Regions from separate parts of the Variovorax sp. F042 genome, predicted to be linked through region 1. Evidence: riboswitches for the same ligand, from Rfam matches in the RefSeq annotation. Region 1 holds a riboswitch; the other holds the start of a gene.
What was found. A riboswitch is a leader RNA that binds a small molecule or an ion and turns the genes downstream of it on or off. The one in region 1 is predicted to bind glycine.
Positions count from the first base shown of each region.

Region 2: it holds a riboswitch for glycine, as region 1 does, so the genes downstream of both, gcvT (glycine cleavage system aminomethyltransferase GcvT) here and ACZYSP_RS30440 (D-amino acid dehydrogenase) in region 1, are expected to answer to the same signal.

Region 1 covers NZ_JBVASX010000015.1:84,035-91,602, reverse strand. Annotated here, with positions in the region: gene rfbD (dTDP-4-dehydrorhamnose reductase) at 1-597, opposite strand, end outside; gene rfbB (dTDP-glucose 4,6-dehydratase) at 594-1,667, opposite strand; glycine riboswitch at 1,784-1,884, shown strand; glycine riboswitch at 1,888-2,004, shown strand; gene ACZYSP_RS30440 (D-amino acid dehydrogenase) at 2,097-3,398, shown strand; gene ACZYSP_RS30435 (FIST signal transduction protein) at 3,405-4,685, opposite strand; gene ACZYSP_RS30430 (PhaM family polyhydroxyalkanoate granule multifunctional regulatory protein) at 4,731-5,480, opposite strand; gene ACZYSP_RS30425 (aminotransferase-like domain-containing protein) at 5,573-7,018, opposite strand; gene ACZYSP_RS30420 (LysE family translocator) at 7,133-7,568, shown strand, end outside.
Region 2 covers NZ_JBVASX010000001.1:1,179,712-1,187,279, forward strand. Annotated here, with positions in the region: gene ACZYSP_RS05685 (TRAP transporter substrate-binding protein) at 1-534, shown strand, start outside; gene ACZYSP_RS05690 (TRAP transporter small permease) at 632-1,144, shown strand; gene ACZYSP_RS05695 (TRAP transporter large permease) at 1,156-2,448, shown strand; gene ACZYSP_RS05700 (L,D-transpeptidase Cds6 family protein) at 2,555-3,019, shown strand; gene ACZYSP_RS05705 (hypothetical protein) at 3,118-3,678, shown strand; glycine riboswitch at 3,712-3,802, shown strand; glycine riboswitch at 3,815-3,927, shown strand; gene gcvT (glycine cleavage system aminomethyltransferase GcvT) at 3,973-5,145, shown strand; gene gcvH (glycine cleavage system protein GcvH) at 5,205-5,576, shown strand; gene gcvP (aminomethyl-transferring glycine dehydrogenase) at 5,628-7,568, shown strand, end outside.

The DNA of each region.
Region 1 (7,568 bases):
GGCATGCGCCGTCACGTCGGCCAGCAGCTCCGCACCCGTGGGCGCGCCGAATTGGTCGTCGATGACGGTCAGCTTGTCGCGCTCCTTCGCCAGTCGCAGCATCGTCTTGGCGAAGTTGCCGCCGCGCGCGGCATACACCCAGCTGGTGCGGAAGATCAGGTGACGAGCGCAGTTCTGGGCCACCAGTTGCTCGCCTTCGAGCTTGGTGCGGCCGTACACGCTGAGCGGGCCGGTCGCGTCGTCTTCCTTCCAAGGCCTGGTGCCGCTGCCGTCGAAGACATAGTCGGTCGAGTAATGCACCATCAGCGCGCCGATCTGCTGGGCCGCCTCGGCCACGATTCCCGGAGAGGTGGCGTTGAGCTTGCGCGCGAAGTCAGGTTCGCTCTCGGCCTTGTCGACGGCCGTGTGCGCCGCCGCATTGACGATCACATCGGGACGCACCTTCAATACTGTCTCGGCCAGTTGCTCCGGCCGGCTGAAGTCGGCGTTGAAATCGGTGCTGTCGAAGTCGAGCGCGACCAGTTCACCCAGGGGCGCCAGGCTGCGCTGCAGCTCCCAGCCGACCTGTCCGCCCTTGCCCAGCAGCAGCAACTTCATGCCGCAGCCTTCGTCGTGTCGTATTGCTTCTCGACCCACTCGCGATACGCGCCGCTTTGCACGTTGCGCACCCACTCGCCATTGGCCAGATACCACTCGACGGTCTTGCGGATGCCGGTGTCGAAGGTCTCGGCGGGCTTCCAGCCGAGCTCGGCCTCGAGCTTGCGCGCATCGATGGCGTAGCGACGGTCGTGGCCGGGGCGATCGGTGACGTAGGTGATCTGTTCCTTGTAGGGCTTGCCGTCGGCCCTGGGGCGCAGCTCGTCGAGCAGCGCACACACGGTGTTGACGATCTCGATGTTGGGCTTCTCGTTCCAGCCGCCCACGTTGTAGGTCTCGCCCAGCTTGCCGGCTTCGAGCACGCGGCGGATGGCGCTGCAGTGGTCCTTCACGTAGAGCCAGTCGCGCACCTGCATGCCGTCGCCGTACACGGGCAGGTTCTTGCCGGCCAGCGCGTTGACGATCATCAGCGGGATGAGCTTCTCCGGGAAGTGGAAGGGGCCGTAGTTGTTGGAGCAGTTGGTGGTCAGCACCGGCAGGCCGTAGGTGTGGTGCCAGGCACGCACGAGGTGGTCGCTGGCGGCCTTGCTGGCTGAATACGGGCTGTTGGGCTCGTACTTGTTCTCTTCGGTGAAGGCGGGGTCGGTCTTCGACAGCGAGCCGTAGACCTCGTCGGTGGACACGTGCAGGAAGCGGAAGGCCGTCTTCTGCTCGGCTGGCAGCGCGCTCCAGTGGCCGCGCACGGATTCGAGCAGGCGGAAGGTGCCCAGCACGTTGGTCTGCACGAAGTCTTCGGGGCCGTGGATGGAGCGGTCCACGTGCGATTCGGCGGCGAAGTTGACCACGGCGCGCGGCTTGTGCTCGGCCAGCAGGCGATCGACCAAAGCACTGTCGCCGATGTCGCCCTGCACGAAGATGTGTTTCGGGTTGCCCTTGAGCGACGCGAGGGTCTCGAGATTGCCTGCGTAGGTCAGCTTGTCGAGGTTCACGACCGGCTCGTCGCCGTTGGCGATCCAGTCGAGTACGAAATTGGCGCCGATGAAGCCAGCGCCGCCGGTAACCAGGATCATGAAGTCCCCTGCTGATATATGGAACGATCGCCTTGCGGCAAATCAACAGGCGATTATCCCATTCGGCCAGAGGAGAGAAATCAAAGGTTGGCGCCCGCGCAAGCCCCGCCTACAATCGCCCCACTGCAGGAGAGCGGGCCACCCCGGTGGCCCTACCGAAGGCGCAAACTCCCATAAACGCTCAGGTCGGTCCGAACAAGGGACCTGTACTGCACCAACTGAAACGCCGTCTGGAGAGCCATCACACCGCCCAACGTGGTCGTGATGCACCGAAGGAGCAAACCCTCTGCGGGCGCAGCGGGCGAATCTCTCAGGTACCGAGGACAGGGGGAGCGGCAACTTGGACTACGGTCGTCCGGTTGCTTTGCTATTTATTCAATAGCACACCACACCCGTCGTTCAAGCGCTGCAACCTCAAAGGTATTTGAAATGCGCGTGATCGTTCTTGGCGCCGGCCTGCTCGGCGTGACCTCGGCTTACTACCTCCAGCAACTCGGCCACGAAGTGACCGTGATCGACCGGCAAGCCACCCCAGCCGCTGAAACCAGCTTCGCCAACGGCGGGCAGATTTCCGTCAGCCACGCCGAGCCCTGGGCCAACCCCAGCGCGCCGCTCAAGGTGCTGCAGTGGCTGGGCAAGGAAGACGCCCCGCTGCTCTTCCGCATCCGCGCCGACATGCGCCAGTGGCTCTGGGGCCTCCAGTTCCTGCGCGAATGCACGCCGGCGCGCACCCGCCACAACATCGAGCAGATCGTGCGTCTCGGAACATACAGCCGCTCGATGTTGCAACAGTTGCGCCGCGACACCGGCCTGAACTACGACCAGCGCACGCAGGGCATCCTGCACTTCTACACGACGCAAAAAGAGTTCGACGGCGCCCTCGCGCCCGCCGAGCAGATGCGCGCCCTGGGCTGCGAGCGCCAGGTCATCTCGGCCGACGAAGCCGTGAAGATCGAGCCCGCCCTCGCCCACATCCGCCCGAAGCTGGCCGGCGCCACCTACACGGCCGAGGACGAGTCCGGCGACGCCAACCGCTTCGCGCGCGAACTGGTGGGCCTGGCCACCGCGGCGGGCGTCAAGTTCCTGATGAGCCACACCGTGACCGCGCTGCGCGAAGCCGGCGGCAGCATCGATCACGTCGAAGCCACCGACAGCGAAGGCCGCTTCCAGCGCATCCGCGGCGACGCCTTCGTGCTGGCGATGGGTTCATTGAGCCCGCTGTATGCCGCCCCGCTGGGCATTCGCCTGCCGATCTACCCGGCCAAAGGCTATTCGGTGACGCTGCCCGTCAAGGACGCGTCGAAGGCCCACCAGGTCTCGCTGACGGATGACGAATTCAAGCTCGTGTTTTCGCGCTACACCTCGGAGTCGGGCGACCGCCTGCGCATCGCCGGCACGGCCGAGCTCAACGGCTATGACCGCGACCTGAACCGCGTGCGCTGCGAAGCCATCGTGCGCCGCGTCGAAGAGCTCTTCCCCGGCGCTGGCGACACCACGCAGGCCCAGTTCTGGACCGGTCTGCGCCCCGCCACGCCGAGCAACGTGCCGCTGATCGGCAAGACCAGGCTTCCGAACCTGTTCCTCAACACGGGCCACGGCACGCTCGGCTGGACGCATGCCTGCGGCTCGGGCAAGTCGATCGCGCGGATCGTGAGCGGGCTGGCGCCGGAGGTGGATTTCGCGTTCACCGGCATGCCTGCGCCCGCGCCGCGCGCGCTGCAGCCGGCCTGATCGCGTTCAGTCGTTGGCCGTAAACACCGTCAGCACCCCGGTATAGCCATACAGGTGATGCCGGGCAATCTCGCCCGCAGCGAAGAACCCGACCAGCGGCACGTCGCCCAGCGCGTGCCGCACGATCTGCAACTCAGCGCCCGGTGCGCCGAAATGCGGCCCGCCGCGCCCCGAGCAGCTCACGTACACCGCCCCTGCGATGCGCCGTGCCGGATGCGGCGCCGCCTCGGCTTCGCCCGCCGCCACGGCGCGCGCGGTGGCGAGCGTCTGCTCTTCGGGCTCCAGTTCCTCGCGGATTTCCGCGCAGATGCGCATCAGGTCGGCCCGCGCGGCCTGCGCGTTGCGGCGGCAGAAGGTCAGCCGCATGCCGGCCTCGGCCACATCGGCAATGGCGATGCCGCGCCGCGTCGGGTCCAGCCCGATGATGTGGCGCACCAGCACGTCGGCGCCCAGGTCGCCGGTGCGGCGGATGCCGTCGCTACCGGCATCGGCCAGGCCGACCAGCGTGTTGCGCACGGCGTCGATGGCCTCCTGCGGCCGTTCGAGCGACACCTGCAGATCGGCCAGCAGCACGTCGAGCGCCGGCTCGCCGTCGAGCTTCAGCAGCAGATTGCCGTCGGCCTCGGTGATCTCGCGTTCGCGCACTGCCCCCGAGCGCAGCGGCTGGCAGCCCTGCGTGACGCGCGACACCAGCCGTACGCCTTCGCCGAACACCACGCCCGACAGGCCGCCCGAGAACACCCCACCCGCCGCCCCGTGCCCGCGGATGTTGCCGTTGCCGCCGACTGCGAATTGCAGCGCGCTGCCGCGCCCCGAAGACAGCCCGCCGAACAGATAACCCGTGTCGGTGCGCCCCGCCATCTCGGCGATCAGCTCGGCCAGGTCGGGCGTTGCCGGGTCGGCGTGCACCAGTGCCGTGTGCGCCTCGAAGCCGCTCATTTCGGAATTGCCCAGCGGCGCCACGCCCGAGAACACGCGGTACTGGTCGCTCGGCAAGGCGCAAAGCATCAGGCTCATGCCGGGTTCATCGAAGTACTCGGCGTTGTTGGCCGACACGCCGATGCCGACGGTGCCCGACCAGTCGGTCACTTCGGGCAGCTCGGCGCTCAGGTGGTCGAGGATGTCCTGCGCCTCGCTTGCATAGTGGTCGGTGATGTAGAGCAGCCCCAGCGTCGGCGACGAGGCGTAGTCGGGCAGGGCCATCTGTGCGCGCAACTGGGCCAGCACGAGGCCGGCCGCCATGCGCCATTGCGGATGGGTGGCGTGACCGGAGGGAAACAACTTCATGATGCGTGCCAACCCGTTCTCTTCAACAAATGGATGTGTATGACGTCAGCGCCGGGCGGAGGTTCGCTTGCGCGCGGCTGTCGATGTCTTCTTTTTGGCAGCCGGCGCTGCAGCCTTCTTGGCCGCAGCAGGCTTGCGGGCGGCCGTTGTTGCCGGCTTGCCCATGACCTTGCCGACCGCATCGGCCAGCGGCTGGGCCATGGCCGGCACCTTCAGCTGGGCCGCGTCCTGCAGCGCCGAGCTGGCGATCTGCTGGAACTGTTCGGTGAGCGAGCCCCACCACTGCATGGGATCGACCACGCCGGCTCCGTCGGCCGCCGCGGTCTTTGCCTTGGCCGAAGCCGGCCTGCTGCGCGACTTCGTCGGTGCTGGAGCCTCTTCTTCGGGCATCTCGTCCTCTTCCTCGACCTCTTCGGGTTCGGGCTCCGGAGCTGCCGCGGCAGGCGCCGGCGCCATCGCGGCTGCCTGCTTGGTGAACGCGCTGGCGATGTCTTCCATCCGCACGTTCATGCCGCGCAGCGTCGACAGCGTCATCTTCTGCACTTCGAGCGCCTGGATCGTGGCCTTCAGGGCATGGCCGTTCTGCTCGAGCCAGTACTGCACCGTCTTGAGCTCCTGGATGCGCTTGTCGACCTCTTCCACGCTCAGCGTGGGAGCCACCCAGCTCGCAAGGCTCGGAATCCCTGGCACCGAACCGGCGCCGGTGCCCGCCGCGGCGCCACCGGCGAGGTTCTTCAGGAAGTCGAATCCGGGGACGAACTGGCTGAAGTCGAAGGGCTTGCTGGCGGTGCTCATGCGGGTGGTCTCCTGGGTGGGTTTTCTTGTGTTGCCAGCTTACTCCAAGCCTCCGGCCTTTTGGCCCGGACCTCCCCGCCTTTTACCTGCCATCAGAGCTCGCTTCGGACCTTGCTGAAGACCTTCCAGAAGGTCGCATCCTGCGACGTGGCGAAGTTGATCCGCATCATCGTGCTCGGGGGCCGGCGCGCATGGAACAGCGAGCCCGGCGCCAGCAGGTAGCCCTGGTCGAGCATGCGCTGCGTGAGCGCGTCGGTGTCCACGCCCGTGTCGACCCAGCCGAACAGCCCCGCCGGCTCCGAGGCGAAGGTGCAGCCGTGCGACATCGCCAGCTTCACCGCCCGCCCCCGCGCCCCGTCGAGGCGGATGCGCACGCGCTCCGAATGCCGGCGCAGCTGCCCCTGGTCGATGCACCACGACAACGCCCGCTCGAACAGCGTGGGTGAGGTGAGCGTGGCCAGCAGCTTGGTTTCGAGCAGCCGCTCCTTCAGCGCCGGGGGCGCGGCCAGGAAGCCGATGCGCCAGTTGGGCGCCAGGATCTTGGCAAAGCCGCTCACGTAGATGGTGCGCTGCAGCCCGTCGAGCGCGCTGAGCCGCGTGGCGTGCTCGGGTGCGAGGTGGCTGTAGGTGTCGTCCTCGACGATGTGGAAGTCGTATTCGTTGGCCAGCTTCAGCACGCGGTGTGCGCTGCCCGGCGTGAGGCTGTAGCCGGTCGGGTTGTGCAGCACGCTCACGCTGACGAAGAGCTTGGGTTGGTGCAGCGCGCAGTATTGCGCCATCACCTCCAGGTCGGGCCCATCGGCGCGCCGCGGCACCGGCAGGATGCGCATGCCCAACGCCTCCAGCCGCGCGAACTCCAGCGCCCAGCCCGGCTCCTCGACCATCACCGGGTCGCCCGCGCGCAGCAGCGTGCGGCTCACGATGTCCAGCGCATGCGTGGCGCCAATGGTGGTCACGATCTGGTCGGGCGAGGCCGGCACGTTGATGCCCACCAGCTTCTGCGAGAGGCTGCGCCGCAGGCTCATGTCGCCGGCCGGCTCGCCGTACTGGAGCGACAGCTCCTGCAGGGCGGCTGTACTGGTCATGCGCCGCACGGCCGTAGGCATGAAGGTGGACGACATCCAGTCCGGCGGAAACACCCCCATGCCCGGCTGCGGCTTGTCGCTCGGGCGGTGGAACATGCTGCGGATCAGCGAACTCGCGTCGGCCGGTATGCGCGAGGCCATCATCTGCACCGCCATCGCCGCCGGCATGCCGCTCGCGCCACCGGCGTCCGCGCCGTGGTTCGGACGGCCGTCCTGTACCGGTGCCGAATCCCGCACATAGAAGCCGCGCTGCCGGCGGGCCTCGACCAGCCCCTGCGCCAGCAGCTGGTCGTACGCGGCGACGACGGTGTACGGGCTCACGCCCTGCTGCCGCGCGCATTCGCGCACCGAGGGCAGGCGGGCGCCGGGCGGCAGCAGGCGGGTGCGGATGCGCTCGGCCAGGCGGTCGGCCAGTTGCCCCGTCAGCGACTGGGTGGAGGTGCGCGTCAGCATGCGTTGTTTTGGGCTGTGCCGGCTTCTGTGTCGAAGGAGTGACCAATACAGATTGCCCGATTGTTCGATCAACTGTACTGGAACTGTAATGGTCTCAAGTTTAGAGTGTGTGTCATGAACTGGCAAGAATTCACCGCGCTGCTGGTGCTGGCCACGGCGATGAGTTTCTCGCCCGGTCCCAACACCACGCTCTCCACCGCCCTGGCGGCCAACGGCGGCCTGCCGCGCGCCATGCGCTTCGTGGTCGCGGTGCCCGTGGGCTGGACGCTGCTGCTGGCGCTGTGCGCCGCCGGCATCGGCGCGCTGGTGGTGGCAATGCCTTCGCTGCGCCTGGCCATCAAGGCGCTGGGCATCGGCTACCTGCTGTGGCTCGCGTACAAGCTCAGCGGTAGCGCCACGCTCGGCAAGGCCGACGGCGCCAAGCTGTCTGTAGGCTTCGGCCAGGGCGTGATGCTGCAGTTCGTGAACATCAAGGCCTGGCTGCTGGCGCTCACGCTGGTGGCCGGCTGGATCGCCGGGCAGCCCGATGCGCTGCGCCGCTTTGCCATCG
Region 2 (7,568 bases), on a different contig from region 1:
CACATGACGAACAGCAAGCGCGACATCGTCAAGCCCAGCGACGCAGCCGGCCTGAAGATGCGCACCATGGAAAACAAGGTGCACATGGACGGCTACCGCACCTTCGGCATCCTGCCCACGCCCATGGCTTTCCCTGAACTGTTCGGCGCGCTGCAGCAAGGCACGGTCGACGGGCAGGAGAACCCGATTCCGGTGATCCTGTCGTCGAAGTTCTCGCAGGTGCAAAAGCACCTCTCGCTCACGGGCCACGTGTACTCGCCGGCGCTGCTTCTGCTGTCGCCGAAGGTGTGGAACAAGCTGTCTGACGCCGACAAGAAGGTATTCACCGAAGCCGCGAAGAAGGCCGCCATTGCCCAGCGCAAGAAGGTCAACGACGACGAGAACAACGGCATTGCCCAGCTCGAGAAAGACGGCATGAAGGTCACGCGCACCGTCGACGGCGCCGCCTTCCGCGAGGCGCTGAAGCCCGCCTACGTGAGCTACGCCAAGGAATTCGGCGCGGACAACATCAAGAAGATCACGGACGTCAAGTAAGCCCTGAGCCGCAACGGCCGGCCCTCCGGCAACGCGCCCGGCACGCATGCGTGCGCCGGGCGCTTCGTTTTTCAGACAGAACAGAGAACAACACAAAGTGCAAGCCTTCGAGCGCTACTTTCTCGCCGCCAACCGCTGGGCGCTGATTCTTCTGCTGGCCGCCATGTCGGTCATCATCTTCACCAACGTCGTGCTGCGCTACACCACGAGCCAGTCGCTCGAATGGGCCGAGGAGGTGTCGCGCCACATGATGATCTGGCTCACCTTCCTGGGCGCCGGGCCGGTGCTGCGCTACGGCGGGCACATCGCGGTCGAGAACCTGCAGGACGCCTTGCCCCGCAGCGCGGCCGTCGCGGTGCGCATCGTCGTCGCCGGGCTGCTCTTCGCATTCTTCGGCTTCATGGTCTGGTACGGCTGGCTGTACATGGAACGCACGATGTTCCAGCTCACTGCCGTGACTCAGATTCCGTTCGCCTACATCTACAGCGCGATGCTGTTCGGCGGCATCTTGTTGATCGTGCACTGGCTGCTGGTGGTGCGCGGCTACGTGCTGCGCAGGGAGTTCGCGTCCGACGCGCACTTCGACGCCAACGCCTCGGCATCGCTGTAAGGAGAACGACCATGGATGCCAGCATTGTTCTGATCGTTTCCGCCTGCATTTTCCTGGCCATCGGCGTGCCGGTGGCCTTTGCGCTGGGCCTTTCCACCGTTACCACGCTGATCCTCGCGGAGAACTACCCGCTGATGGTGCTGCTGAAGGAAACCTTCACCGGCATCGACAGCTTTCCGCTGATGGCGGTGCCCTTCTTCATTCTTGCGGCCGAACTCATGAGCGGCGGCTCGCTCACCGAGGTGCTGCTGCGCTTCGCAGGCCAGTTCGTGGGCCACCGACGCGGCGGGCTGGGCTACACCAACGTGGTGTCGCTGACCTTCTTTTCGGGCATCTCGGGCTCGGCGCTGGCCGACGCGGCGGGGCCGGGGTCGATGCTCATCAAGATGATGGACAAGGCCGGCTACGACCGCTCGTACGCGGCGGCGCTCACGGCCTCGACCGCCATCGTCGGGCCGATCATTCCGCCCTCGATCATCATGATCATCTACGCGCTGCAGGACGAGAGCGTATCGGTCGGCACGCTGTTCGCGGCCGGCATCATGCCGGGCATCCTGATCGCGGTGGCGATGTGCGTCGTGAACTTCTACGTCTCGAAAAAGCGCAACTACAAGGGCGATGGGCAAACGCCTCCGCTGCGCGAGATCCTGGTCACGACCTGGAAGGCGATTCCTGCGATCCTGCTGCCGGTGGTGATCCTGGGCGGCATGCGCGCCGGCTGGTTCACGCCGACCGAGGCCTCGGTGGTGGCGGTGTTCTATGCGCTGGTGTGCGGCAAGTTCGTCTACCGCACGCTCGAGTGGAAGATGCTGCCCGACATCCTCTCGCGCTCTGCCCTGCTGTCGGCTTCGGTGCTGATCATCATCGGGCTGTCGGCCTCGTTCGCGTGGGTGCTGACCATCGAGGGCATTCCGCAGCAGATGGCCGAATGGCTCATCAGCATGAACCTCTCGCCGTGGATGTTCCTGATCATCGTCAACGTGTTCCTGCTGCTGTTCGGCATCTTCATCGAGCCGCTGCCGGGTGTGATGGTGCTGGCGCCGATCCTTGCGCCGGTGGCCATCAAGCTGGGTGTGGACCCGGTGCACTTCGCGATGATCGTGATCTTCAACCTCACGCTGGGCATGATCACGCCGCCGGTGGGCGGGCTGCTGTTCGTGACCTGCAACGTGTCGAAGGTGCCGATGTCGGCGCTGGTGAAGGAGCTGGTGCCGTTCCTTTGGGCCCATGGGGCGGTGCTGGTCATCCTGACCTTCGTGCCCGCGCTGAGCACGTGGCTGCCGCACGTGCTCGGGTTCAAGTAGCGGCCCGGGCTCCGGGGCCTGATCGGCCCGGTGAATCGGCGGATGTTCACTGCCAGAATCGGGCGACGGGCCAAGGGCCAACAACCGACAAGGAGGGGACTGCGCCATGAATCGATTCCTGAGCTGCCTGCTGGGCGGCGCCTTGCTGGCTCCGGCTGCCTTCGGCGCCCCGCCCGCAACGCCCGCCGCGGCACCAGCCCCCGTATCGGCAGCAGCGCCGGCCGATCCCGCCTCCAGCATCCGCGAAGTCGAAGCCGCCGTGCGCGCCTGGGCCGCGGCCTGGTCAGCCCGGGACGTGGTGCGCTACCTGGCCGCCTATGCACCCGACTTCACGCCGCCGCGAGGCCAGGACCGCAAGGCCTGGGAGGCGGACCGCCGCGCGCGCATTACCGACAAGACGACCATCAGCGTGAGCATCGACAGCCTGGTCATCAGCGTCCAGGGGCAGGCGGCCAGCGCGAGCTTTCAACAGACCTACAGCGCCGACAAGCTGCGCGAGAAGAGCCGCAAGACGCTGGAATTGCAGCGCGTGGGCAACCAGTGGCTCATACGCAAGGAAAGCGCGGGCTGAAGGCCAGCCGCGATTGCCCCTGTAAGGCAAACGGTTCATGAAGATGTCACCACTTGCAACGATGCTGCAGCCCTCGATTCCCGAAAGCTGTGGCTGCCATGTTTCCCACCAAGACCGACAAGGCGCGCGACGAACTCCAGGGCGGACAGCGCACGCTCAGCCAGCGTGAGCGCGCCCTGCTGCTGATGGCCGATGGCCGGCGCTCGCTGACCGACTTCAGTCCGCTGTTCTCCAACCGGGTTGAAGCCGAACAGGCGATCCAGGCGCTGGTGCAGCGGGGTTACCTGCAGGCCCCGCAGGCTGCTGCTGCGGCACCGGCGCCCGCACCGGTAGCAGCCCCCGCCCGGCCCGCGCCTATCGCCGCCGCCGAGCCGATCCAGGTCGCCACCACCTCGGCCGACACCTTCGACGGCAAGCGCTCGCTGGCCACCACGCGCATGTTCCTGTTCGACATCTGCGAGCGCATGTTCGTGCGGCGCGACCCGAAATTCGCGCTGCAGATGCGCGACGCCCTGCGCGAGGCCCGCGACCGCGAGGCGATGCTGACCATCGCCGCGCTGATGCTCACCGAGATCGAGAAAACCGCCGGGGTGGAGCGGGCCGAATCGCTGCGCGAGCGCATCGACAAGCTGCTGCCGCCGGCCGAAATCATCCACTGACGCCGAACCCCGGCCCCGCGCGATCCACTACACTCGCCAGGGTCAGGAGAGAGCCCCGCGTGCCGGGGCCGCCGAAGGCGCAGGGGTTTCCCGAACGCTCAGGCAAAAGGACTGACAAGGCGCCGGTGAACACCGGCGTTTCCTTGCTGGAGAGAGGCCGTTGCAGTGAAAACTGCCCATCGGCCCACCGAAGGAGCAAACCCCGATCGTGGGGCGAATCTCTCAGGTAAAGCGGACAGCAGGGGTGGCCCATGGCTTGCGTCATGGATTTCGTCTGCCCCTTTGGAGTGCCCCGTGGCTGCTTCTTCCGCCCCCGCTACCGAACTTCTCAAGACGCCGCTGTACGACCTCCACGTGGAGCTCGGTGCCCGCATGGTGCCCTTTGCCGGCTATTCGATGCCGGTGCAGTACCCCGCCGGCCTGATGGCCGAGCACAAGCACACGCGCGACGCGGCCGGCCTGTTCGACATCTCCCATATGGGCCAGCTGCGCCTCGTCGGGCCCGATGCGGCGGCGGCTTTCGAAACCCTGATGCCCGTCGACGTGGTCGACCTGCCCGCCGGCAAGCAGCGCTACGGCCTGCTGCTGAACGACGAAGGCGGCATCCTCGACGACCTGATGTTCTTCAATGAAGGCAACGGCTCGATCTTCGTGATCGTCAACGGCGCCTGCAAGGTGGCCGACATCGCCCACATCCAGCAGAAGATCGGCAGCCGCTGCCAAGTGCAGCCCCTGCCCGACCACGCCCTGCTCGCGCTGCAGGGCCCGCAGGCCGCGGCCACGCTGGCGCGGCTGTCGCCCGGCATCGAGCGCTTCGTGTTCATGACGGGCGGCGCGGTGCAGATCGGCGGCATTGCCGCCTTCGTCACCCGCAGCGGCTACACCGGCGAAGACGGATTCGAGATCTCGGTGGCCGCCAAGGACGCCGAGGCGCTGGCCCGCCTGCTGCTGGCCCAGCCCGAGGTCAAGCCCATCGGCCTGGGCGCGCGCAATTCGCTGCGGCTCGAAGCCGGGCTTTGCCTCTACGGCAACGACATCGACACCACCACCACGCCTGTCGAGGCCTCGCTCAACTGGGCGATGCAGAAGGTGCGCCGCACGGGCGGCGCGCGCGAAGGCGGCTTTCCAGGCGCGGCAAAGATCCTCGCGCAGCTTGCCGTAGCTGCCGCAGGCGCTGCCGGCCACACCGACCACGACACGCTGAAGCGCAAGCGCGTGGGCCTCGTCGCCCTCGAACGCATTCCGGTGCGCGACGGCACGGTGCTGCAATCTTTCGAAGGCCATGACATCGGCATCGTCACCAGCGGCCTGCTCGGCCCGACGGCCGACCGCTGCATCGCCATGGGCTACGTGGCCACCGCCTTCGCCGAGCCGGGCACGCGCGTGCAGGCCATCGTGCGCGGCAAGCCGGTGCCGATGGAAGTCTCGACGATGCCTTTCGTGCCCACCCGCTACTACCGCGGCTGAGCCTGGTCGACAGGCTAGGCTCTGCACCCCGATTCATTTTTTCCACGAGGAGTTTTTCCATGAGCATCAAGTACACCAAGGACCACGAATGGGTGTCGGCCGAAGGCGACGCAGCCACCGTCGGCATCACCGTGCATGCGCAGGACGCGCTGGGCGACGTGGTGTTCGTCGACCTGCCCGAAGTCGGCAAGACCTTTGCGCAAGGCGAAGTTGCCGGCGTCGTCGAATCGGTCAAGGCCGCGGCCGACGTGTTCATGCCCGTGTCGGGCGAGATCACCGAAGTGAACGAAGCGCTGCGCGCCGATCCGTCGCTGGCCAACAGCGACCCGCTGGCCGCCGGCTGGTTCTTCAAGGTCAAGCTGAGCGAGCCCGCGCAGCTCGACGCCCTGCTGGACGCGGCCTCCTACGACAAGTTCGCCGCCGAATCCTGATCCGCTGAGTTCCTCAGCCACCTTCCTTCTTCTCCCCGAGCCCTCACCGCCATGCCGACGCCCGCCCTTCCCTCTTTGCAAGAACTAGAGAACGCCGAAGAATTCCTCGCCCGCCACATCGGCATCGATGCGGCGGACGAGGCGCGCATGCTGCCGGTGATCGGCTCGGAAACGCGCGCGGAGCTCATCGACGGCATCGTGCCCGCGGCCATCCGCCGCGCAAAGCCGATGCGCCTGCCCGCACCGGCAACCGAAGCCGATGCGCTGGCCGAGCTGAAGGTGATGGCGTCGAAGAACAAGGTGTTCAAGAACTTCATCGGCCAGGGCTACTACGGCACGCACACGCCGGGCGTCATCTTGCGCAACGTGCTCGAAAACCCCGCCTGGTACACCGCCTACACGCCCTACCAGGCCGAAATCTCGCAGGGCCGCATGGAAGCCCTGCTCAACTTCCAGACGATGGTGTGCGACCTCACGGGCATGGCCATCGCCAACGCCTCGATGCTCGACGAGGCCACGGCCGCAGCCGAGGCCATGACGCTCGCCAAGCGCAGCGTGAAGAGCAAGAGCAACGTGTTCCTGGTGTCGGGCGATTGCCATCCCCAGACCATCGAAGTCATCAAGACGCGCGCCGCGCCTCTGGGCATCGAAGTGAAGGTGAGCACCGTGTCGGAAACGCTGCCGCACCTGATGGTGAGCGGCGAGTTCTTCGCCGCGCTCGCACAGTACCCCGCCACCACCGGCCACGTGCACGACCTGCGTCCGCTCGCGGGCCACGCGCATCAGTGCGACGCCGCCCTCATCGTCGCGGCCGACCTGCTGGCGCTCACGCTGCTCGTCGCACCCGGTGAATTCGATGCCGACATCGTCTGCGGCACCACGCAGCGCTTCGGCATGCCGCTGTGCAACGGCGGCCCGCACGCCGCCTACCTGGCCTGCCGCGACGAATTCAAGCGCTCGCTGCCGGGCCGCCTGGTCGGCGTGAGCGTCGACACGCACGGCCAGCCCGCATACCGCCTCGCACTGCAGACGCGCGAGCAGCACATCCGCCGCGAGAAGGCCACGTCCAACATCTGTACCGCGCAGGTGCTGCCGGCCGTGGTGGCCAGCATGTACGCCGTGTACCACGGGCCCGATGGCCTCACGCGCATTGCGCAGCGAGTGGCAGCGCTCACGGCAATCCTCGCCAAGGGCCTCACGCAGATGGGCCGCGAGCCGGTCAACACCACCGCGTTCGATTCACTGACCATCCGCACCGGCGAAGACACGCCGGCGATCATCGAGCGCGCGCAAGCCGCCGGCGTCAACCTGCGCCAGCGCCTGCAACAGCACCTGGGCATCTCGCTCGACGAGACCAGCACGCGCGCCGACGTCGAAACCCTGTGGAGCCTCTTCGCGCCCGCCGGCACGCAGGCGCCGCGCTTCGATGACCTGTCGGGCAGCACCACGCCGCTGATCCCCGAAGACCTTCGCCGCAGCAGCGCCTTTCTCACACACCCGGTGTTCAACACCCACAAGAGCGAAACCGCGATGCTGCGCTACATCCGCAGCCTGTCGGACAAAGACCTGGCGCTCGACCGCAGCATGATTCCGCTGGGCAGTTGCACGATGAAGCTCAACGCGACGAGCGAGATGATCCCCATCACCTGGCCCGAGTTCGCCAACATCCACCCCTTCGCACCGGCTGACCAGCAGCAGGGCTATGCCCAGCTCGACGCCCAGCTGCGCGCCTGGCTGTGCGAAGCCACCGGCTACGCGGGCATCAGCCTGCAGCCCAACGCCGGCTCGCAAGGCGAGTACGCAGGCCTGCTGGCCATCCGCTCGTTCCATGAAGCCAAGGGCCAGGGCCACCGCAACATCTGCCTGATTCCGTCTTCCGCACACGGCACCAACCCCGCGAGCGCGCAGATGGTGGGCCTGCAGGTGGTGGTGACGGCCTGCGACGCGCAGGGCAACGTCGACATGGACGACCTGAAGCGCGCCTGCGAAAAG